One region of the Streptomyces sp. NPDC104226 genome, then DNA from elsewhere that is predicted to be linked to it. Evidence: riboswitches for the same ligand, from Rfam matches in the RefSeq annotation. Region 1 holds a riboswitch; each other region holds the start of a gene.
What was found. Region 1 has a riboswitch for cobalamin ahead of metE (5-methyltetrahydropteroyltriglutamate--homocysteine S-methyltransferase). Riboswitches for the same ligand answer to the same signal wherever they lie in the genome.
Positions count from the first base shown of each region.

Region 1 (5,790 bases):
CCTGGTCGCGCTCGCGCTCATGCGGTCCCTGCAGACGGGAGCGTTCCAGTCGATCCAGCTCGGCCACTCCCTGACCGCGATCGCCACGCGGGCGCACCGGCTCTTCGACGACCTGTACCTACGGCCGTACGTCCCGGCCGCCGCGACGGGCGGCCCGGACACGGCCCCGCCGCCCCCGGCGGCCGGGACCACCACCGTCCTGTGGTCCGGACCGGCGGCGGTGATCCAGCAGATCGACGTACGCTCCCTGGTCGGCGCGGCCAGGGAGCGCGACTGCTCCATCGCCTTCCTCGTCCCCCCGGGAACGACCGTGTCGCGGGGCATGGCGCTGGCCGAGGTGACCGGCGGCGGCGTACCCGAGGCGGTTCTGCGCGGCGCTCTGGAGACCGGGGTCGAGCGCACCTTCGCCCAGGATCCCGACCTGCCCTTCCGGCTCCTCGCCGACATCGCGCTGCGCGCCCTCTCCCCGGCCGTGAACGACCCGGCCACGGCGGTGGAGAGCCTGGACCGCATCGAGGACCTGCTGAGCCGCCTCGCCGGACGCGAGCTGAACATCGGTCACTTCACCGACGGGAGCGGCCGGTTGAGGGTGACGGTCCCCGTGCCCGACTGGGAGCGGTACCTGCGGACGGCCCTCGACGAGGTCCTCCATGCCGCCACGGGCTCCCCGATGGCGCTGCGCAGGATGCACGACCTGCTGGCCGGGCTTGCGGAGCGGGCGCCGGAGAGCCGGCGGGGTCCCGTACGGGACCGGCTCCGGTGGGTCGACCGGGCCGGGCGCGAGCGGTACCCGCTCACCTGGCCGGCCTGACGAAGGACGGCCGGCGCACGGGCGTCCCGTACACCGGCCGGACTTCGGGGATCAGGCGTTCGGCCGGAGCTCCGCACGCACGCGGCGGGCGGCCTCGACGAGGTGCTCCAGCGACTCCCTCGTCTCGGACCAGCCGCGGGTCTTCAGCCCGCAGTCGGGATTGACCCAGAGGCGTTCGACGGGGATCGCCCCGAGTCCCCTGCGCAGCAGGGCCGCCGCTTCACCGGCCGAGGGGACGCGCGGGGAATGGATGTCCCAGACTCCGGGGCCGACCTCGCGCGGGTAGCCCACGCCGGCGAGCTCGTCGGCGACCTGCATGTGGGAGCGGGCCGCCTCCAGGCTGATGACATCGGCGTCGAGGTGCTCGATGGCCTCGACGATGTCCCCGAACTCCGCGTAGCACATGTGGGTGTGGATCTGGGTGTCCGGCCGGACGCCGCTGGTGGTGAGGCGGAAGGATTCCGTGGCCCACGCCAGGTAGTCGGCGTGGTCGGCGGCCCGCAGCGGCAGCGTTTCGCGCAGGGCGGGCTCGTCGACCTGGATGACCGCCGTACCGGCCGCTTCCAGGTCGCCGACCTCGTCGCGCAGGGCGAGTCCGACCTGGCGCGCGGTCTCGCCGAGGGGCTGGTCGTCGCGTACGAAGGACCAGGCGAGCATGGTGACCGGGCCGGTGAGCATGCCCTTGACCGGCTTGGCCGTCTGCGCCTGGGCGTACGTGGTCCAGCGGACGGTCATCGGGTCGGGGCGGGAGACGTCCCCGGCGAGGACCGGCGGGCGGACGTAGCGGGTGCCGTAGGACTGGACCCAGCCGTGCTGGGTGGCGAGGTATCCGGTGAGCTGTTCCGCGAAGTACTGCACCATGTCGTTGCGTTCGGGCTCGCCGTGCACGAGCACGTCGAGGCCCGCCTTCTCCTGGAAGGAGACGACCTCGCGGATCTCGGCCCGGATGCGCTCCTCGTAGGCCGCCGTGTCGATGCGTCCGGCGCGCAGGTCGGCGCGGGCGGTGCGCAGTTCCGTGGTCTGCGGGAAGGAGCCGATGGTGGTGGTGGGGAGCAGCGGCAGGCCGAGGTGGGCGCGCTGGGCGGCGGCGCGTTCGGCGTAGGGCTGGGCGCGGCGGCCGTCGGCCTCGGTGATCGCCGCGGTGCGGGCACGTACGGCGGGGTCGTGGGTGATCCGGGAGGCAGTACGGGAGGCCAGGTCGGCCCGGTTCGCGGCGAGTTCGGCGGCGATCGCGTCGGTGCCCCCGGCCAGTCCGCGGGCCAGCGTGCTGATCTCGGTGGCCTTCTGGCGGGCGAAGGCGAGCCAGCGCCGGATCTGCGGGTCGGTGTCCCGCTCGGCGTCGGCGTCGATCGGGACGTGCAGCAGGGAGCAGGAGGCGGCCACGTCGACCCGGTCGGCGAGGCCGAGCAGGGTGCCGAGGGTGGTCAGCGACTTCTGGTGGTCGTTGATCCAGATGTTGCGGCCGTTGACCACGCCCGCGACCAGGCGCTTGCCGGGGATTCCGCCGACGGCGGCCAGGTCGTCGAGGTTGGCTGCGGCCCGGTCGGTGAAGTCGAGGGCGAGTCCGTCCACGGGCGCCTTGGCCAGGACGGGCAGGGCGTCGCCGAGCCGGTCGAAGTAGGAGGCGACGAGCAGCTTGGGGCGTTCGGTGAGGCGGCCGAGCTCGCGGTAGGCGCGGGCCGCCGCGTTCAGTTCGGCCGGTGTGCGGTCCTGGACCAGGGCCGGTTCGTCGAGCTGGACCCATGCGGCGCCCGCCGCGCGCAGCTCCGCGAGGACCTGGGCGTAGACGGGGAGCAGCCGGTCGAGCAGGGTGAGCGGCTCGAAGCCGGCGGAGACTCCGGGTGCGGGCTTGGCGAGGAGGAGGTAGGTCACCGGTCCGACGAGGACCGGGCGGGCCGTGTGGCCGAGGGCCAGGGCTTCCTTCAACTCGGCTACCTGCCGGGCGGGTTCGGCGGTGAAGACGGTGTCGGGCCCGAGTTCGGGGACCAGGTAGTGGTAGTTGGTGTCGAACCACTTGGTCATCTCCAGCGGGGCCACGTCCTGGGTGCCGCGGGCCATCGCGAAGTATCCGTCCAGGGCGTCCGCCGCGACGGCGGACCGGTGGCGGTCGGGGATGGCGCCGACCATGACCGTGGTGTCCAGGACGTGGTCGTAGTACGAGAAGTCGCCGGTCGGAACCTCGGTGATGCCGGCCCCGGCGAGCTGGGCCCAGTTGGTGCGGCGCAGGTCGCGGGCCGTGGCGCGGAGGGCTTCGGCGGTGACGCGGCCCTTCCAGTAGCCCTCGACGGCCTTCTTCAGTTCCCGGTTCTGTCCCTGGCGGGGGTAGCCGTAGACGGTGGCCCGTACGGGCGCGGCTGCGGACTCGGTGGTCACGGAACTCTCCTTCGCGAGCGTGTCTCCATGAACCCGGTGACGGGTCGCGGAGGCGAAGGGTGCCGCAGCGGGCGGACCGCCGGGGTCGCGTACGGCCGGGTACGCGACGGGAGGATCCGCCTGAGGTGCACGCCGACCCGCCCACGAGGTCACCGGGAAGCCGTGCGCGGTCGATCGCGCACGGGCAACGGGCAGGTCTTCGGACTCGCGGGCTCGCCTGCCGGTCTCCCGGCGGGCTCCTACTGGCCGTCGCTTCCCAGGACCGGTTCCGGTCCCAGTGCGTATGACGGCGGTCGTTCCCGCTCACCGCTGCGGGGCAGTCCCGGATTCCCACCGGGTTCCCTCTTACGACGCGTCCCGCCTGGCGGACGGGGGCGAACCAGCTGCGAGGTCCACAGTAGGGCGGGCGGCCGCCCGGTGGGCACGGCTTTCCACATGCCGGACGGTGACATGAGACACGACGGGCCTCGGGCGGTCGGGTACCGCCGAACGGGCGAATGACGCTGACGGCCCGACAGATGACCAAAGGTCACGAAAGAACTAATTGTGGTCAATTGTCCGATTGTGGGTTGTACTGGATGCCGGCAACACCGCCCATGAACTGGAGTGTTACGTGGCATCCACCACCCTCACCGTCTGGAAGTTCCCCACGCCCGAGGGCGCGCAGCAGGCGGAGTCCGCCCTGCTCGCCCTGCAGAAGGAACAGCTGATACAGGTGCACGACGCCGCGGTCGTCACCTGGCGCACAGATGCCAAGAAGCCCAAGACCCAGCAGCTGAACAGCCTCACGGGAGCCGGCGCGCTCTCCGGCACCTTCTGGGGGATGCTCTTCGGGCTCCTCTTCTTCGTTCCGCTGCTCGGCGCCGCCGTGGGTGCGGCGGCCGGGGCCATCGGCGGATCGCTGTCCGACGTCGGCATCGACGACCAGTTCATCGAAGAGGTGAAGTCCGAGGTGAAGCCCGGGACTTCCGCGCTGTTCCTGCTCTCCTCCGACGCCGTGGTCGAGCGCGTGCGCGGCGCCTTCCCCGGCGGTCAGGCACAGCTGGTCCGCTCCAACCTCTCCGGCGCGCAGGAGCAGCAGCTCCGCGAGGTCTTCGCGGCCTGAGGGTCCGTCGCCCGAACCGACACCGTGGCCCGCGACCGGGGCCCCTCCCCCGGCCCCGGGCCACAGAATTCCGAACTGGTAAGGATTTCCATGAAGCGTCTCCCGATCACCGCAGCCCTGGGCGCCACCGCGGTCCTGTTCCTCACCTCGTGCTCCTCGGACGACCCCAGCCCCAAGGCGCAGGCGACCCATGCCGCCTCGGAGCTCTGCACCGGCCTCTCCACCCTCAAGGGGGATCAGGCCAAGCTGGCGGCGCTGGACCCGGCTTCCGCGACGAAGGACCAGATCAAGGACGCCGTCGACGCCGTCCAGACGGACTGGGACAAGGTCTCCTCCTCCCTCGAGGACCTGGATGCCGCGAAGAAGTCGGCCGTGGGATCCGCCGTCGGCGATCTCAAGTCCGGCTTCGGGAACCTCCCCGGCGACACCACCGGATCGCAGGCCCTGACCCAGCTGAAGCCCCAGATCCAGAAGATCGACGAGACCCTCGTCGCAGCCTCGGCCGGCGTCACGTGCCCGTGACCCCCACCGGGCCGGCCTAGACAGCCCCGGCAGGCGCGGGCAGCGGGGGAAGGGCCGGGGTGGAGAGCCAGGATGCGAGCAGGTCCTCCAGCGGGGCGGTCGCGAAACGCGCCACGTGTGCGGTGAACCCGGCCGTGGTGACCACGCCGTGGCGGTTCACGGTGGCCCACTCCCGCAGCATGCGGAAGAACGGGCCGTCGCCGAGCGCGCAGCGGATCGCGTGCACGGCCAGGCCGCCGCGCTGGTAGAGGCGGTCGTCGAACATCAGCTTACGTCCCGGGTCGGCCAGCAGCAGGTCCTGCGGCTGCCCGGACAGCAAGCGGTGTGCGGCGGCCGCCAGTTCGTGCGCGGAGCGGCCGCCGGAGCGCTCCGACCAGAGCCATTCCGCGTACTTCGCGAAGCCCTCGTTGAGCCAGATGTGCCGCCAGTCGGCGATGGTCACGCTGTTGCCGAACCACTGGTGCGCGAGCTCGTGGGCGATGAGCCGCTCGGAGCCCCGTACGCCGTCCACGTGGTTGGCGCCGAACAGGGAGAGCCCCTGCGCCTCCACCGGCACGTCCAGCTCCTCGTCGGCGACGACCACGGCGTACTCCCCGAAGGGGTAGGGGCCGAACAGCTCCTCGAACAGCTGCATCATGGCGGGCTGCCGCGCGAAGTCGCGGGAGAACCGGGGCAGCAGGTGCGCCGGTACGTGGGCGCTCTGCGGGACCCCGCCGAGCCCGGGGTCGCCGAGCAGCACCGTCTGGTACATGCCGATCGACAGGCCGACCAGGTACGTGGACGTCGGCGCCGGCTGCTCGTACACCCACGTGGTCGTGGAGGCGCGGGTCGTCCGCGTGAGCAGCCGTCCGCCGGCGACGACGGTGTAGGCGGAGGGCGTGTTGACCGAGATCTGGTACGAGGCCTTGTCCGCGGGCCGGTCGTTGCAGGGGTACCAGGACGGCGCGCCGACCGGCTGGCTGGCCACCAGCGCGCCGTC
Region 1 covers NZ_JBVJMS010000014.1:47,890-53,679, forward strand. The annotation lists gene ACZ60J_RS34725 (DUF2254 family protein) at 1-811, shown strand, start outside; gene metE (5-methyltetrahydropteroyltriglutamate--homocysteine S-methyltransferase) at 863-3,184, opposite strand; cobalamin riboswitch at 3,358-3,583, opposite strand; gene ACZ60J_RS34735 (DUF1269 domain-containing protein) at 3,798-4,289, shown strand; gene ACZ60J_RS34740 (hypothetical protein) at 4,380-4,811, shown strand; gene ACZ60J_RS34745 (M1 family metallopeptidase) at 4,828-5,790, opposite strand, start outside.

Region 2 (5,790 bases), on a different contig from region 1:
TGGGCTCGGTGCCGAACGTCGGCCTCATGGCCCAGAAGGCCGAGGAGTACGGCAGCCACGACAAGACCTTCGAGCTGGCCACCGCGGGCACCGTCCGCGTCGTCGACGCCGCCTCGGGCGCCACGCTCATCGAGCAGCAGGTCGCCGCCGGCGACATCTTCCGCGCCTGCCAGACCAAGGACGCGCCGATCCAGGACTGGGTCAAGCTCGCCGTCACCCGCGCCCGCGCCACCGGCGTCCCGGCCGTCTTCTGGCTCGACGAGGGCCGCGCGCACGACGCGCAGCTGATCGCCAAGGTGAAGACGTACCTCGCCGACCACGACACCGACGGTCTGACCATCAAGATCCTGTCGCCGGTCGAGGCCACCGCGTACTCCCTGGAGCGGATCCGCCGCGGCGAGGACACCATCTCGGTGACCGGCAACGTGCTGCGCGACTACCTGACCGACCTGTTCCCGATCCTGGAGCTGGGCACCAGCGCCAAGATGCTGTCGGTCGTCCCGCTGATGAACGGCGGCGGCCTCTTCGAGACCGGCGCCGGCGGCTCCGCCCCGAAGCACGTCCAGCAGCTCGTCAAGGAGAACTACCTCCGCTGGGACTCCCTCGGTGAGTTCCTCGCGCTGGCCGTCTCCTTCGAGCACCTCGCCACCACCACCGGCAACGCCCGCGCCCAGGTGCTGGCCGACACCCTGGACCGGGCGACCGGCACCTTCCTCAACGAGGACAAGTCGCCGAGCCGCAAGCTGGGCGGCATCGACAACCGCGGCAGCCACTTCTACCTGGCCCTGTACTGGGCGCAGGAGCTGTCGCGCCAGACCCAGGACCCGAAGCTGGCCGCGGCCTTCGACCCGCTGGCCAAGACGCTGGCCGAGTCCGAGGAGAAGATCGTCGGCGAGCTCATCGCCGTCCAGGGCTCCCCGGCGGAGATCGGCGGCTACTACCAGCCCGACGCCGCCAAGGCCTCGGCGGTCATGCGGCCGTCCGCGACCCTGAACGAGGCGCTCGCGCTCCTCGGCTGAGGTCCTGCGCCAGGACTGAGGTCCACCGGGGCCGAGGCCCGTCAGGACTGAGGTCCACCGCTTTCACGGGTCCGCCCCGGCCGGCAACCGCCGGCCGGGGCGGACCCGTTCGTGCGCCCGGTCAGAGCCGGTGCACCCGATCCGGAGCGAAGGCCAGCGGATCGCTCCCGGCGGCCAGGACCCGCAGCCCGGGAGCCACGGCGAGCAGCTCGCGCAGCCAGTCCAGGGCCTCGGACGCGAGGTGCTCGCAGCCGTCGAGGACGAGCAGCATGTCGCGCTCCGCCAGCCACGACGCCGCGTTCGTCGTCCCGCACGGCAGGAACGGCATGCCCGGTACGCAGCCCAGCGAAGCCGTCAGGTCGCGGACCCCGAAGCGCCGGTCCATGGACACCACGGCCACGCCGTCGTAGAAATTGGACGAGAGCCGCTGCCCTATCTCCCGTACCACCTGGCTCCGGGGCTCGCGGGACCGTCCGGTGACGGTCAGCACTCTGCCCCGCCGCACGGCGGTGAAAAGACGGGACAGCTCTGTGGAGGCAACCGGGCACGTACCGGCTCCTCTGGAATCCCTCATCGGCACGATGCCCCCCTGCATGCGTGACCAGGTGCGGCAAGAGTGTTGTTTCAAGCCGCATCTAGATGATTATGCGCCAGTTCTATCGGATGGCTAGGGGAATTCCCTATTCCGGTGAAACGCCCGTGCCGCCCGGTGATCGCAGGAGATGTACACCCGACGCGGCTTTGTCCATTCCCGCCGCCCCGACCCCCGGGGAACGGTTGTCCGGGGGCGGGGAATCCGCTGTACTGCTGCTGTGCGGCCCGAGGTACGGGCTTGGCGCGGGCATATGCGGGGGAGGGGTCAGGATGAGTGCGGACCGGCGTCGGGCAGGGCGGGGCGCGAGACCCGAGTCGCACAGGCGCCGTGCGGGCTTCCGTCGCCGAAGACCCCTGCTGAGCCTCTTCCTGTCCGCCTTCCTCCTCGTCGGCGTCGGCGCCGCGACGGGCATCGCCTGGGAGCCCCGCACCGTCGCCGACGCACGGGCCCGCTCCGGACCCGGCCCGGTGGACACCCTTCCCGGCACCCCCGGCGACGGCCCCTCGCCGGCCGCCGGCGGCCCCGGCGCCACCGGCCCGGCCGCGAGCGACCCGCAGAGTCCCGGCGGGCAGACCCCGGCCCCGAAGGCCCAGGGCTCCGGCCCGGACGACGCGGCGCGCCCCACGGGGGCCCTGCCCTTCGACATGCCCCAACCGGCCGTGCTGCGCTCCGGCGCCGCCGGCAAGAAGCTGGTCTTCGCCCACTACTTCACCCCGTACCCGCTCTCCCTGGACAACGTCGGCGCCGACGCCGACTACTACACCCGCAACTACCTGAAGCCGGACGGCGAGAACGGCAAGCACGCGCGCTACGGCGGCCTGCTCCGCGACCGCCCGCTGCCCGTCCCGCCCAAGGACGGGGACTGGGAGCTCGCCAACCTCCGGCAGGAGGTCCGGACGGCCCGCGCCGCAGGCATCGACGGGTTCACCCTCGACCTGCTCTCTCTGACCGGGAAGAACCGGGAACGCTGCAACCTCCTGATGGAAGCGGCCCGTTCGGTGGATCCGGCCTTCAAGATCATGCTGATGCCGGACATGACCTCCCTGGGCACCGACGACCCCGCCGTGCTCGCCGACCTCCTCGCGGAACTCGGCAGGGCCCCGGCCGCCCACCGGCTCCCCGACGGCCGACTGGTCGTCTCGCCGTTCAAGGCGGAGGAGAAGAGCCCCGCCTGGTGGACCGGGGTCATGGACCTCCTGAAGTCCCGGCACGGCATCCGTACCGCCTTCGTCCCGCTCTTCCTCGACTTCGGCGCCCACAGCAGCGCGTTCGAGCCCATCAGCTACGGATTCTCCGAGTGGGGCAGCCGCAGCTACGTCGGCCAGGAGAGCTCCACGCGCGACGTCCGGCGCGCGCACGCCGCGGGCAAGATCTGGATGCAGCCCGTATCGGTCCAGGACGCCCGCCCCAACCAGGGCATCTACGACGAGGCCGGCAACACCGCGACCCTGCGCGCCACATGGAACCGCGCCATCGAGGACGGGGCAGACTGGGTCCAGCTCGCCACCTGGAACGACTACAGCGAGGGCAGCCAGTTCGCGCCCTCCCTGCACAACGGCCATGCCTACCTTGACCTTTCCTCCTACTACCTCACCCGCTTCAAGACGGGCCGCTGGCCGGAGATCGTCCGCGACACGCTCTACCTGAGCTCGCGCACCCAGTTCGCCGCCGCCGACCCGAGCGGCAGCCAGTCCCTCGTGATGGCGCTCCGGGGCGGCAGCGCCGCGGCCCGGGACACGGTGGAGGTGCTGAGCTTCCTGACCGCGCCCGCGAGCATCCGTACGGCCGTGGGAGCGGCCGAGGGCGCGCACGCGGCCCCGGCCGGGGTCCACTCCGAGCTGCTGCCCCTGGCGCCGGGCGTCGGCGCGGCGTCCGTGGTGCGGGGCGGCAAGACCGGGGCCCGGGTGGAACTGCGCCACCGGGTGGAGCGGACGGTGGAGGTGCAGGACCTCCAGTACTACGCCGCCACCAGCGGCCGGAGCTGAGGCTGCAGGGCTCCGGTGCGCGGCCGGAGGGCTCCGGGCGCGTCCGCAGGGGCTGAAGTCCCTTGCCTCGGGACCTTGGTCACCCCATATGTAGTGGTGGTGCTCGGCCGTCGCATCTATATGTAGTGTTGGCTCTGCCGGTTCGGCGGGCCTCTCCCCGACCGAGGCAACAGGGAACCCGGTGGGAATCCGGGACTGCCCCGCAACGGTGAGTCCGCCACGGCGGACGAGTCCGACACCTGCCGGCACGGGGTTTCGCACAAGCCCGCCATTCTTCCGTGCCGAGCCTCGTGGGAGGGCTGCCGTGACTGCTGTCGTCGATGCCGTGGAAACCGTGACCGAGTACCTGGACCGCCGGGACTGGCGGGTGAACGCCAACGCCAACCAGGGCTACTCGCTCGGCGGACTCATCCTCAACGCCGCGGGCAAGGTCACCGCGAACTACTGGCTGGAGCAGGTCTATCCCGCCGCCGTGGCCCGCGCCCACCGTGAGGGCGACCTCCACATCCACGACCTGGACATGCTCTCCGGCTACTGCGCCGGCTGGTCCCTGCGCACCCTGCTCACCGAGGGCTTCAACGGGGTCCCCGGCCAGATCGACTCCGCCCCGCCCAAGCACCTGTCCTCGGCCGTCGGCCAGATCGTGAACTTCCTCGGCACCCTGCAGAACGAATGGGCGGGCGCCCAGGCGTTCTCCTCCTTCGACACGTACCTGGCGCCCTACGTCCGCCTGGACGCGATGACGTACGACCAGGTCAGGCAGTGCATCCAGGAGCTCGTGCACAACCTCAACGTGCCCTCGCGCTGGGGCACCCAGACCCCCTTCACCAACCTCACCTTCGACTGGACCTGCCCCGAGGACCTGCGCGAACAGGTCCCGGTGGTCGCGGGGGAGGAGACCGGCTTCACCTACGGCGAGCTCCAGGCCGAAATGGACATGATCAACCGGGCGTACATCGAGGTGATGACGGAGGGCGACGCCGCCGGGCGGGTGTTCACCTTCCCCATCCCGACCTACAACATCACCCGCGACTTCCCCTGGGAGAGCGAGAACGCCGAGCGGCTCTTCGCGATGACCGCCAAGTACGGTCTCCCGTACTTCCAGAACTTCATCAACTCCGCGCTCGAACCCCACATGATCCGCTCCATGTGCTGCCGGCTCCAGCTCGACCTGACCGAGCTGCTCAAGCGCGGCAACGGCCTCTTCGGCAGCGCCGAGCAGACCGGCTCGCTCGGTGTGGTCACCCTCAACTGCGCCCGGCTCGGGCACCTGTACGCGGGCGACGAGGCGCGGCTGCTGGCCGAGGTGGACCGGCTGTGCGAGCTCGCCAGGGACAGCCTCGAACTCAAGCGGATCACCGTCCAGAACCTGATCGACGGCGGCCTCTTCCCCTACACCAAGCGGTACTTGGGCACCCTGCGCAACCACTTCTCCACCATCGGGGTCAACGGCGTCAACGAGATGGTCCGCAACTTCAGCGGGGACGCGTACGACATCACCGATCCCGCGGGGCACGCCCTCGCGGTCCGCCTCCTGGACCGGGTCCGGGCCCGGATGGTCGACTTCCAGGAGAGCACCGGCCACCTGTACAACCTGGAGGCCACCCCCGCCGAGGGCACGACGTACCGCTTCGCGAAGGAGGACCGGGCGCGCTTCCCCGGCATCCTCCAGGCCGGCACCGACACCAACCCGTACTACACCAACTCCTCCCAGCTGCCCGTCGGCTGGACCGACGACCCCTTCGAGGCGCTGGAACGCCAGGACGAACTGCAGGGCAAGTACACGGGCGGCACCGTCCTGCACCTGTACACCCCCGAGCGGATCCCGACGGCGGAGGCCTGCCGCAAGCTGGTCCGGCGCTCGCTGGAGACCTTCCGGCTCCCGTACCTGACGGTGACCCCGACCTTCTCCATCTGCGCGGACCACGGCTACCTGGCGGGGGAGCAGCCCCACTGCCCCACGTGCGGGGCGGCGTGCGAGGTCTGGACCCGGGTCATGGGCTACCACCGCCCGGTGTCCTCCTTCAACATCGGCAAGAAGGGCGAACACGCCGAGCGCGTCCACTTCAAGGCGGCGGTGTGAGCGGCGGGGCGGCCCCGGACGGGGCGGCCGTCGATTCGACCGGCGCTGCCGCCACCGGCGCGGCGGCCTCCGGCGACGTCATCCGCATCGGAGGCTGGTCCCGGCTGT
Region 2 covers NZ_JBVJMS010000003.1:228,850-234,639, reverse strand. The annotation lists gene ACZ60J_RS10975 (NADP-dependent isocitrate dehydrogenase) at 1-1,019, shown strand, start outside; gene ACZ60J_RS10970 (hypothetical protein) at 1,141-1,524, opposite strand; gene ACZ60J_RS10965 (glycoside hydrolase family 71 protein) at 1,884-3,599, shown strand; cobalamin riboswitch at 3,721-3,860, shown strand; gene ACZ60J_RS10960 (ribonucleoside triphosphate reductase) at 3,904-5,682, shown strand; gene ACZ60J_RS10955 (anaerobic ribonucleoside-triphosphate reductase activating protein) at 5,679-5,790, shown strand, end outside.
Region 2: linked by a shared signal. The riboswitch ahead of ACZ60J_RS10960 (ribonucleoside triphosphate reductase) and the one ahead of metE (5-methyltetrahydropteroyltriglutamate--homocysteine S-methyltransferase) in region 1 are both predicted to bind cobalamin.

Region 3 (5,790 bases), on a different contig from region 1:
TCCGCCGGGCGATGGTGTTGGCCACCTCGGCGCCCTGCTCCTGCCGGACCAGGTGCAGGCAGGCGTCGATCCCGGAGGCGGTGCCGGCCGAGGTGATCACCTGGCCCTCGTCGACGTAGAGCACGTCCGGGTCGACCCGGGCCCGCGGAAAGCGGCGGGCCAGGGCCGGGGCGTGCATCCAGTGCGTGGTGCAGCGCCGGTCGTCCAACAGCCCGGCGGCGCCCAGCATGAAGGCCCCGCTGCACACGCTCAGCACCCGCGCACCCCGGTCCACGGCCCGCCGCAGCGCCTCCAGCAGCGGCTCCGGGTACTCGCGGGTCGGTGCCTGGCGGTCGGCGGGCAGGCAGATCAGGTCCGCCTCCTCCAGCCGGTCGGGGCCGTGGGGGAGGGTGAGGCTGTAGTGCCCGTCTCCGACGGTGACCGGGTTCCCCTCCATCGCGCAGACGGCGAAGTCGTAGGTGGGCAGCCCCATCGCGCTCCGGTCGATCCCGAAGACCTCGCAGAAGATGCCCATCTCGAAGGGGGTGACCCCGTTCACGACGGCCACGGCCACGTTCTTCAGGGGGGAAGGCTTCAGCATGACCCCAGTGTGGCAGTAATTCGCCCTTCCATGACAGTCCTGCCACTGTCCGGTTCCTCCCGCCTTGGCGAGAGTGGAGTCATGAACACGTTCCTCGACTACCTCCTCGTCCTGGCCGTCGCCGCCCTCCTGGCGGGCCCCGCCCTCTACGGCGCCCTGCGGGAGCACCGCACCGACCGGCAGATCCGCACCGCCGCCGCACGCCGGGAACAGCAGGGCGCCCCCGCCCGAAGCCCCGGTCACCCCGGTGCCGCTCCCCACGGGCGGGGGCGCCGTCAGCAGATGAAGGCCGCCTAGAAGTCCTCGTCCAGGTCGACCGTGCCCTCGACCGCCACCTGGTAGGCCGACGGGCGGCGCTCGAAGAAGTTCGTCAGCTCCTGGACGCCCTGGAGCTCCATGAAGGTGAACGGGTTCTGCGAGCCGTAGATCGGCGGGAAGCCCAGGCGGACCAGGCGCTGGTCCGCGACGCACTCCAGGTACTCGCGCATGGACTCGGTGTTCATGCCCGGCAGGCCGTCACCGCACAGGTCCCGGCCGAACTGCAGCTCCGCCTCCACGGCCTCCTTCAGCATGTCGGTGACCTGCTGCTGGAGGGCGTCGTCGAAGAGCTCCGGCTCCTCCTTGCGGACCGTGTCCACGACCTCGAAGGCGAAGTTCATGTGGCAGGTCTCGTCGCGGAAGACCCAGTTGGTGCCCGTCGCCAGACCGTGGAGCAGGCCGCGGGAGCGGAACCAGTACACGTACGCGAAGGCACCGTAGAAGAACAGGCCCTCGATGCAGGCGGCGAAGCAGATCAGGTTCAGCAGGAAGCGGCGGCGGTCGGCGGCCGTCTCCAGACGGTCGATCTTCTCCACCGAGTCCATCCAGCGGAAGCAGAACTGCGCCTTCTCGCGGATCGACGGGATCTCCTCGACCGCGTCGAAGGCGGCCGCGCGGTCGTCCGGGTCGGGCAGGTAGGTGTCGAGCAGCGTCAGGTAGAACTGGACGTGCACGGCCTCCTCGAAGAGCTGGCGCGACAGGTACAGGCGCGCCTCCGGGGAGTTGATGTGCTTGTACAGGGTCAGGACCAGGTTGTTCGAGACGATCGAGTCGCCCGTCGCGAAGAAGGCGACCAGCCGGCCGATCATGTGCTGCTCGGAGGGCGTCAGCTTCGCGAGGTCCGCGACGTCCGAGTGGAGGTCGACCTCCTCGACGGTCCAGGTGTTCTTGATCGCGTCCCGGTAGCGCTCGTAGAAGTCCGGGTAGCGCATGGGGCGCAGGGTCAGTTCGAAGCCCGGGTCGAGGAGGTTCTTCGTGGTGTCGGTGGTGCTCATTACTGGCATGCCTCGCAGGACTCGGGGTTTTCAAGGGAGCAGGCCAGCGCGTCGGCGTCGACGGCCTGCGGGAGCGGAGCGGCGGCCGCCGGGACCGTGCTGCCGGAGGCGGCGCGGGCGATCTTCGTCGCGGGGCGGGAACGCAGGTAGTACGTGGTCTTCAGGCCCTGCTTCCAGGCGTACGCGTACATCGAGCTGAGCTTGCCGATGGTGGGCGTCTCCAGGAACAGGTTCAGCGACTGGGACTGGTCGAGGAACGGGGTGCGCGCCGCCGCCATGTCGATCAGGCCGCGCTGCGGGATCTCCCACGCCGTGCGGTACAGGTCGCGCACCTCCGCGGGGATCCAGCCGAAGCCCTGGACGGAGCCGGAGGACTCGCGAAGCGCCTCGCGGGTCTGGGCGTCCCAGACGCCGAGCCGCTTGAGCTCCTCCACCAGGTAGCCGTTGACCTGGAGGAACTCCCCGCTCAGGGTCTCGCGCTTGAAGAGGTTGGAGACCTGCGGCTCGATGCACTCGTACACGCCCGCGATGGAGGCGATGGTCGCCGTCGGGGCGATGGCCAGCAGGAGCGAGTTGCGCATCCCGGACTGCGTGACGCGGGCGCGCAGCGCGTCCCAGCGCTCCGGCCAGTTCAGCTCGACGTCGTAGTGGTCGGGGTGCAGGACGCCGCGGGCCGTGCGGGTCTGCTCCCATGCCGGGAGCGGGCCGTTGCGCTCGGCCAGGTCGCAGGAGGCCTCGTAGGCGGCGAGCATGATGCGCTCGGAGAGCTTCGTGGACAGGGCCTTCGCCGCGGGGGAGTCGAAGGGCAGCTTCAGCTGGAAGAAGACGTCCTGGAGGCCCATCGCGCCCAGGCCCACCGGACGCCAGCGGGCGTTGGAGCGGCCGGCCTGCTCGGTCGGGTAGAAGTTGATGTCCACGACGCGGTCGAGGAAGGTGACCGCGGTGCGGACGGTCTCGTCGAGCCGCTCCCAGTCGATGTCCCCGCCGTCGGCCCCCTGGACCACGAAGGCGCCCAGGTTGACCGAGCCGAGGTTGCAGACGGCCGTCTCGCCGTCGTTGGTGACCTCGATGATCTCGGTGCAGAGGTTCGAGGAGTGGACGACGGTGCCCGGCTCGGCGGTCTGGTTCGCCGTGCGGTTGGAGGCGTCCTTGAAGGTCATCCAGCCCTGGCCGGTCTGCGCGAGGGTGCGCATCATCCGGCCGTACAGGTCGCGGGCGGGCATGCTCTTGCGGGCCAGGCCCGACTCCTCGGCCTTGCGGTAGGCGGCGTCGAACGCGTCGCCCCACAGGTCGACCAGCTCGGGGACGTCGGCGGGGGAGAACAGCGACCAGTCGGCGTCGGCGTTCACACGGCGCATGAACTCGTCCGGCACCCAGTGGGCCAGGTTCAGGTTGTGGGTGCGGCGCTGGTCCTCGCCGGTGTTGTCGCGGAGCTCCAGGAACTCCTCGATGTCCGCGTGCCAGGTCTCCAGGTAGACCGCGGCGGCGCCCTTGCGGCGGCCGCCCTGGTTCACGGCGGCGACGGAGGCGTCCAGGGTCTTCAGGAACGGCACGATGCCGTTGGAGTGGCCGTTCGTCCCGCGGATCAGCGAACCGCGGGCGCGGATGCGGGAGTACGAGAGGCCGATGCCGCCGGCGTGCTTGGAGAGGCGCGCGACCTGGTGGTAGCGGTCGTAGATCGAGTCCAGCTCGTCCAGCGGGGAGTCCAGCAGGTAGCAGGAGGACATCTGCGGGTGGCGGGTGCCGGAGTTGAAGAGCGTGGGGGAGGACGGCAGGTAGTCCAGGCGGCTCATCAGCCGGTAGAGGGAGGCGACTTCCTCGACGGCCTGCACGGAGTCGTTCTCCGCGAGGCCGCAGGCCACGCGCAGCATGAAGTACTGGGGGGTCTCGATGACCTGGCGGGTGATCGGGTGCCGCAGCAGGTAGCGGCTGTGCAGGGTGCGCAGGCCGAAGAAGCCGAAGCGGTCGTCGGCGCCCTCGGCGAGCGCGTGCTCGACCAGCGCGTCGAGCCGGTTCGCGTGCAGGCGTACGAAGTCCGCGGTGCGGTCGGCGATGAGCCCCTCGCGGTGGCCGACCTCGACGGAGTCGGAGAAGGAGGTGGAGCCCTGGCCGGCGGCCTCGTCGCGGACGGCCAGCGTCAGCAGGCGGGCGGCGAGCCGGGAGTACGCCGGGTCCTCGGAGATCAGCCCGGCGGCCGCCTCGGTGGCGAGCGTACGGAGCTCCGCCTCGTCGGCGGCGGCGCTGCGGCCGCGCAGCGCGGCGGCGGCGACCCGGCCGGGGTCGGTGTCGGGCAGGTCGGCGGTCAGCTCGGTGAGCGTGCGCAGGAGCGCGGCCCCCGGACCCTCGTAGGCGGACGGGTCGGACTCGGCGCGCGGTGCGGAAGGCGCGATGGTCACGGGGGGAGCTCTCCCTCGCTCGGCTCCGGGATCACCGTTGGTGCGGGGCGCGAGGGGGCGCACGTGGGGGCGCGCGTGCCTGGCAGGGCCGTGCGCGTGCACCACGTGGCGTCCACCGGCCCAACCGCGAGGCCCGGACGTGTCTGCACCCGGTTCGGACGAGCCGGGCGCACTGTCGGCAGGTCCTCGGACTTGCGGATGCACCGAGCGGGTCGGTGCATTTCATACCGTTGCGGGACAGTTCCGGATTCTCACCGGATTCCCCTGCGACGACAGCGAGCATGAGCATACATGTGGGGGCCGGTGCTCGCGGTAGCCCCCACATGTTGTGTCGCTCCTCGCGGACGGCAGGCCCTAGAGCTCCAGGCGGTAGGTGAGCAGCGGCAGCCCCGGAACCGGGTACCAGTCCCGCTCGGGCGTCCGTACGAAGCCCAGCCGGTCGTAGATCCGGTGCGCCCCGAGCATCTTCTCCGTGGTCGACAGCACCAGGTGGCCCACGCCCTCCAGCTCCCGGGCGCGGTTCACGCAGGCCCGTACGAGGGCCTCGCCCGCGCCGCGTCCGCGCGCCGCCGGGGAGACGGCCAGCATCCGGAACTCCGCCTCGCCGGGGCCTGCGATGTCGCAGAGCGGGCTGCCGGGAGGGGCGAAGGTCACACCGCCGAGCAGCGTGCCCTCGTACTCCGCTACGAGCACCTCGCCGTCGGGAGCCCGGCCGGCGACGTCGCGCAGCCGGCTCAGGTAGGGGTCGTCCTCGGCGAAGTCGAGCAGTCCGTCGTCGAGGTACGCCCGTGCGGTGATCTCCCCGAGCTCTTCGTATTCGGCGGCCGCCGCCGTCCTGATGATGATGTCCATGGCATCGAGTGTGCGCCAGGGCAGGAAAAGAGGCCGCCGCGTTCCGTCGGGTGGACGGAACGCGGCGGCCTCTCGGCTTCCCGCCGGTTCAGCAGCAGCGGAACCCTTCGCGCGGGTCGCCCTCGCGGGCGTCCGTGCGGGCCCGTTCGAAGTCCCGGCGCGACGGGACCACCGCGTCCGGGTCGTGCGTACGGGCGTGGGCCACGTAGTGGTCGTAGGCCGCCTCGCCCGAGAACTCCCTGACGAAGAACCGGGCCCGGCCCAGCACGTGGCGCAGGCGCGTCACGCGGGTTCCCGTACGGAGTCCTGCGTGCGGCCCCCGCCCGAGTCGAGTCCGGCGGCGGCGAGTTCGGCCCGCTCCTCGTCGGTCGGGATCAGACCGGCCGGGGCGACGATCTTGGACTCGGTCCACGGGACCTCGGCGAGCGTGACCGACTCGGGCTTGCGGATGGCCGCCAGACAGGTCCGGGCGGCGTCCACGAGCACGATGATGATCAGCAGGGCGAAGAACACCGACAGGACGCCGTCCACCGTGGCGTTGGTGACCACGGTGTGCATCTCGTCCATGTTCTTGGCGGGCTTGAGGACCTTGCCCGCCTCGATCCCGTCCTGGTAGACGTCCCGCTGCGCGAAGAAGCCGATCTTCGGG
Region 3 covers NZ_JBVJMS010000007.1:516,682-522,471, forward strand. The annotation lists gene ACZ60J_RS24260 (helix-turn-helix domain-containing protein) at 1-580, opposite strand, end outside; gene ACZ60J_RS24265 (hypothetical protein) at 662-877, shown strand; gene ACZ60J_RS24270 (ribonucleotide-diphosphate reductase subunit beta) at 874-1,893, opposite strand; gene ACZ60J_RS24275 (ribonucleoside-diphosphate reductase subunit alpha) at 1,893-4,289, opposite strand; cobalamin riboswitch at 4,450-4,578, opposite strand; gene ACZ60J_RS24280 (GNAT family N-acetyltransferase) at 4,644-5,141, opposite strand; gene ACZ60J_RS24285 (CstA-like transporter-associated (seleno)protein) at 5,230-5,427, opposite strand; gene ACZ60J_RS24290 (carbon starvation CstA family protein) at 5,424-5,790, opposite strand, start outside.
Region 3: linked by a shared signal. The riboswitch ahead of ACZ60J_RS24275 (ribonucleoside-diphosphate reductase subunit alpha) and the one ahead of metE (5-methyltetrahydropteroyltriglutamate--homocysteine S-methyltransferase) in region 1 are both predicted to bind cobalamin.

Region 4 (5,790 bases), on a different contig from region 1:
GATGACCAGCGAGGTGAGGACGAACACGGCGGCCCGGAACCGGCCCGTGTCCAGGCCGAGCGTCTGGGCGCCCTCCTCGCCCGCGAGCAGCAGGTCGAGCGGCCGGGCCAGGGCGACGAGCAGCCCGGTGCCGAGGAGCAGGGCCGTGGCGGGCAGGGCCAGTTCGCTCCAGCGCGCCCCGCCCAGCCCGCCGAGGGTCCAGAACAGCACGCTGCGGATCTGATCGGGATGGGCGGCCAGCACCAGGACCAGGCTGGTCAGGGCGGAGAGCACGTACTGGACGGCGACTCCGGCGAGGATCAGCCGGCCGGTGGTCATGGTGCCGCCGCGCCGGGCCATCGCGTAGACGGCGACGAGCGCGCCCATCGACCCGGCGAACGCGGCGAGCGGTACCGCGGCGCCGCCCGCGGAGCCGAGGAAGCCGGCGCCGAAGACGATCACCAGCACCGCCCCGGCCGAGGCCCCGGAGGAGGCCCCGAGCAGGAACGGGTCGGCGAGCGGATTGCGGACGAGGGCCTGGAGCACGGTTCCCGCGACGGCGAGGCCCGCGCCGACGACGGCTCCGAGCAGGACGCGCGGCATGCGGACGTCCCACACGATCGCCCCGAAGGCGCCCGTGCCTCCTGCGGGTCCCGGCCCTGCGAGCACGATGTCGAGCACCTGGCCCGGAGGGATCCGTACCGGCCCCAGGGCCAGGCCCGCCAGGGCCGATGCGGCCAGCGCGGCGCCGAGCAGGGCCAGTACGACGGGGGTACGGGTGAACGCGCGGGCGGCCCGGAGCCTCACGGGGCGGCGGGGTGGAGCTGGCCGCCCAGCGATTCGACGGCGTCGGCGACGCGTACGCCGAGCACGGCCGAGGACAGCGGCAGCACGACGAACCGCTGGTTCTTGACGGCGGGGACCTGCGCCAGCGCCGGGTCGTTGAGCAGGCGCTGCTTCTTGGCTTCGACGGTGGTGCCGCCGTAGTCGTAGATGAGGACGACCTCGGGCCGCCGCTCGATGACCTTCTCCCACGACACGTCGCCGAAGGTGTCGTCGAGGTCGGCGAACACGTTCGTGCCGCCCGCCAGCGCGACGATCTCGTTGCCGATGCCCTTGCCGCCCGAGGTGAAGGCGGAGGCCTCGCCCGAGTCGTAGACGAAGACGGCGGGCTTGGCCCGGTCCTTCACACGGGCGCTGACGGCTTCGATGCGGCGCTGTTCGTCCGCGATGAGCCGTTCGCCGCGCTCGGGCACGCCGAAGGTCCGGGCCACCTCGGTGATTTCGGTCCTGAGCTGGTCGAGGCCGACCTTGCCCTCGGTGCAGTACTCCACGCTGAGCCGGGAGTTGATGCCGGACTTCGCGAGCCCCTCGCGGTCGCGGCCCTGCGCCTTGTCGAAGGCGCTGGAGTAACCGCCGTACACGAAGTCGGGGTTGGCTCCGAGGAGGATCTCCTTGGAGGGGTACTCCTTCGCCAGCACCTTGATCTTGTCGTACGCGGGCCGGTAGGCGGGCAGTACGGCGTCGTCCAGGTAGGCCGTCCCGACCGTCCTGCCCTCCAGGCCGAGGGCCAGGAGGATCTCGGTGGCGTGCTGGTTCATGGTGACCGCACGCTGCGGCGGTGCCTGATAGGTGCTGGTGACACCGCAGTTGGTGACCGTGTACGGGAATCCGGGCGCGGCGCCCGCCTCCGCCTTCGCGTCCTGCGCCGGGGATGATCCCGCGCAGGCGACCAGCGGTATCAGGAGGGGGACGGGCAGGAGTGCGCGCAGCAGCGCACGGGGGTGCCAGGACATGGCGAAGCCTCTCCGGGGGATCCGCGTCCCCTGGTCGAACGGCCGAATGATCGGCCCGAAAGAGGCGGTGCGTCAGTGTCTGACTCCCGGGTCCCCGCACGGGGACGACCGGTCACAGTGGCGGGACCGCACCGGATTCGCACCGGTTTCCTGTCCTGCACCGCCTGGATAACGCGGCCCAGTCTGCCAGAAGGGCGTGTCAGCGGTGCGCGCGCACCGCATCGGCGACCCGGGAGGCGAGGGTGCGCAGGGCCTCGTCGGAGGGTGATCCCGGTTCGGCCGTGTAGAGGTAGAGGGTCTGGTCGGGGTCGTCCGGGAAGGCGAAGGACTCGTACTCCAGGGCCAGTTCGCCGACGACCGGGTGCCGGAAGCGCTTGGTCCCGTGGGTGTGTTCGAGCACGTCGTGCCCGGCCCACCAGCGCCGGAAATCCGCATCGGCCGTGCCCAGTTCCTCGACGAGCGGGCTCAGATCCGGATCGTACGGGCGCCGGCCCGCGTAGAACCGCAGCGCGGCGACGGCTGCGCGCGCGGCCCCCTCCCAGTCGGCGAAGAGCCCGCGGGCTGCGGGGTCAAGGAAGAGGAACCGCGCAAAATTGCGCCCGCCGCCACCGGGTGCGCCCGCCTCCGGGGGGTCGGTCTCCGCGGCTCCGAAGTCGGCGTACAGCGCCTCGGCGAGCCGGTTCGCGGCCAGGACCTCCAGCCGGTGCCCCATGATCATCGCCGGGGTGCCGTCCTCCAGGGCGTCCAGCACCCGGTACAGGCCCGCCCGGACCCGCTGCGGGCCGCCGGCTCCCGCGCGGCCGGAGGCTCCGGCCGCCGCGCCGGCGGCGCGCCCGGGCCCGGGGGCCGGCTGCGGCCGGGCCAGGCCGAAGAGGTGGGACCGCTCGGTCGCGTCGAGCCGAAGCGCCCGGGCCACGGCGTCGAGGACCTCGTCGGAGACGTGCTGGGTGCGGCCCTGCTCCAGCCGCGTGTAGTAGTCGACGCTGACCCCCGCAAGCTGCGCGACCTCCTCCCGCCGCAGCCCGGGCACCCGCCGCCGCCCCGGATGCGCGGCGGCCCCCACCTCCTCGGGCCCGATCCGGGCACGCCGGGAACGCAGGAAGTCCCGCAGGTCCGAACGGGGCTCGCGCCCGGCGCTGGCGTTCATGCCCCCAGGCTAGGTGCTCCTGATCACTCCTGGCCCCAGCAGACCCTGCGGGGTGCTCCGGCCGCTGGGTGAGGACCCGTAGCCTGACACGTGAACGTTCTGGAAGGATCAATTCCACAGGGGTTGACGCAGGCATGTGCCAGGCGGATCGTGGGCGCCTCAGCCGACCGAACGCTGGAGGGCCCATGACCGACGAGTACCGCACCCGAGTGATGACGCTGTCCGACGGCACCCCCCTCCGCACAGTCCTCGGGGGAGCAGACGCGGACCTGAGTGATGCCGAGATCCTCGAGCGGTACCCGCGCGTGGCCGAGATCCTGGCGCGCTGGGAGCTCGACGACGCCGGGCCGACCGCCTGACCAGTGCGGACGACCCTCCCGACCTACCCGCGGGAGGTTCCCCCCGCCTACCACGCCGCCCGTTGTCAGTGGGCACGGCTAGCGTGGACACATCACATCGGCTCTAGCTAGCGGGGATGCTGCTGCGCCGGTTGTACCGCCCGTCGGGCCCTTCGGGGACAGCGACCGACGGGCGGACCCATGCCGGCTACCCGGGCTCGGCGAGCAGCCGGGTGGCAGCCGGGGTCAGTTCGACACTGCTCCACCCGCGGTCCCGCCGGCTGAGCAGGTGCCGCTTCTCCAGCTCACCCAGCTGGTGCGCCACGCTGCTGGACGAGGACAGGCCCACCGCGGCACCGAGCTCCCGGACCGTCGGCCCACGGCCGTGCACGGCGATGTGCCGGGCGATCGCTTCCAGGATGAGGCGTCGGCGGGGCTTGAGGGGGATCATGCGGGGGCCTGCCGGACGTGCGGGCGTGTGCGGTGGTGCATGACTCCAGTAGCGCACGTGTTCGAATATCGATGCAAGCCGAGCCGCAGCCGCACCACAGTCCGGCGCAGCGACAACCTGGACCGACAGCAAGAAAGCCCAGGCAGACTATGTCTGACCTGGGCTTTTCCTTGCAGGGGCGGCAGGACTCGAACCTACGACACTCGGTTTTGGAGACCGATGCTCTACCAACTGAGCTACGCCCCTTCGGTGAGACCAACCATGCCATGCCGCACTCCGAAGATCCACTGAATTCGGTGGTCAACCGTTGAGAATTTCGCCCCGTGTGCGGGCGCCCGCCGATGTCAGCCAGTCGATGAGCTGATTGTCTTCACTGGTCAGGGCCATGTCGAGGGGGGTCTGGCCGCCGTGGCCGAGCCAGTTGATGTCCGCACCTTGGGACAACAGGTATCGCGCCGTGGACAGTCGGCCCCCGTGACACGCTCCCCAGAAGGCGCTGGTGATCTCATCCGGATCCGCCCCCGCCTCGACGGAGTCCTCGACCGTGGCGAGGAGTCCGAGGGTGGCCGCGTCCTGCAGGGTGGGGCGGGCTCCGAGTTCGAGGAGTCGGTGCGCCGCCCGCCACTGCCCGAAGCCGGTCGCGTCGGCCAGAGGGGCGCCGCCTCCCAGGACGGAGCCCGGGGCCTCCAGGTCGGCACCCGCTTCGACCAGGGCGTCGATCGCGGTGACGTCGTCGTTGCTAGCGGCCCAGTGCAGGGGGGTTTCCCGGTGCGCGCCGACGAAGCGGGCTCCCGGGTCGGCTCCGGCGGCGACGAGTGTACGGATCACCTCCGCGGTCCGCGGGTAGTGGCCGGGCCAGTCCACGGCGAGGTGCAGCAGGCTCCGCTCGCCCGCCGCCTCGCCCCGCTTCACGATCCGGCCCCCCGCCAGCCCGGGGTGCGCGGCCAGCAGCCGCCGGAGTCCGTCCAGGTCGCCGCCCCGGATCGCGGCCGTGACGGCTTCGGCGAGCGGGTCCTCCGATGCGAGACAGAGCATGGGGGCAAGAGTAGGGGCCCCCGGTCGGCGCGGCCTGCTGGATTCCGAGGGGGCATCGCTTCGCCGGTCCGCTCCCAGCAGAGCAGAGGAGCCCGGTGCGGCCGGTTCCGCCGGGACGGCTTCCCCGAGGCCGTGGCCCTCGACCTCGGCTCCATGGCCACCGGCCTCGTCGTCTTCCGGCTGCCGCGGGACTCGGGCATCGCCGCGGTCCGGTTCGTCCTCGACGGCGGGCTCGCCAACGAAGTCGCCCAGCGGCGCCCGGCCGGACGAGGCCCCCCGGACCCGCCCGGACGCCCTCCCGAACGCCCTCGCGAACGCCCTCCCGTCCGTACCGACTTGTCCCGCCCCCTTGACCCGCTGTGGTCCAGACCAATAGTTTCCGCATGCACAGCGCACGCGCCCCGGCACCACTCACCGCATCCGCAAAGGAAGCCCATGCGCCGCAGCATGCTCGGCAGGCTGGCAGTCGCCGCCTGCTCCCTCTCCCTGCTGACCGCCTTCGCCCCCGCCCACGACGGCTCCGGCCACGAAGGCTCCGGGCACGGACGCTCGTACAAGAAGGTCGGCTACTTCACCCAATGGGGCGTCTACGGACGGGACTTCCAGGTCCAGGAGCTGGAGAAGAACGGCAGCGCGAGCAAGCTCACGCACATCAACTACGCCTTCGGCAACATCAGTGCGGACGGCAAGTGCTTCACCGGCAACATCCCCGGTGAGGCCGACGCCTGGGCCGACTACGTCCGTCCGCTGGACGCCGAGAACTCCGTGGACGGCGTCGCCGACGACTGGGTGCAGCCGCTCGCCGGCAACTTCAACCAGCTCCGCGAGCTCAAGGCCAAGCACCCGAACCTCAAGGTCCTGATCTCCCTGGGTGGTTGGAGCTGGTCCACGCACTTCTCGGACGCCGCGCTCACCCCGGCCTCGCGCAAGGCCCTCGTGTCCTCCTGCATCGACCTGTACATCAAGGGCAACCTCCCGCAGGACGGCAGCCGCGGCGGCGCGGGTTCGGCCGCCGGCCTCTTCGACGGGATCGACCTCGACTGG
Region 4 covers NZ_JBVJMS010000002.1:650,616-656,405, forward strand. The annotation lists gene ACZ60J_RS08245 (FecCD family ABC transporter permease) at 1-786, opposite strand, end outside; gene ACZ60J_RS08250 (ABC transporter substrate-binding protein) at 783-1,775, opposite strand; cobalamin riboswitch at 1,829-1,968, opposite strand; gene ACZ60J_RS08255 (helix-turn-helix transcriptional regulator) at 1,975-2,922, opposite strand; gene ACZ60J_RS08260 (hypothetical protein) at 3,108-3,281, shown strand; gene ACZ60J_RS08265 (LexA family protein) at 3,469-3,711, opposite strand; tRNA gene ACZ60J_RS08270 (tRNA-Trp) at 3,885-3,957, opposite strand; gene ACZ60J_RS08275 (ankyrin repeat domain-containing protein) at 4,012-4,746, opposite strand; gene ACZ60J_RS08280 (glycoside hydrolase family 18 protein) at 5,182-5,790, shown strand, end outside.
Region 4: linked by a shared signal. The riboswitch ahead of ACZ60J_RS08250 (ABC transporter substrate-binding protein) and the one ahead of metE (5-methyltetrahydropteroyltriglutamate--homocysteine S-methyltransferase) in region 1 are both predicted to bind cobalamin.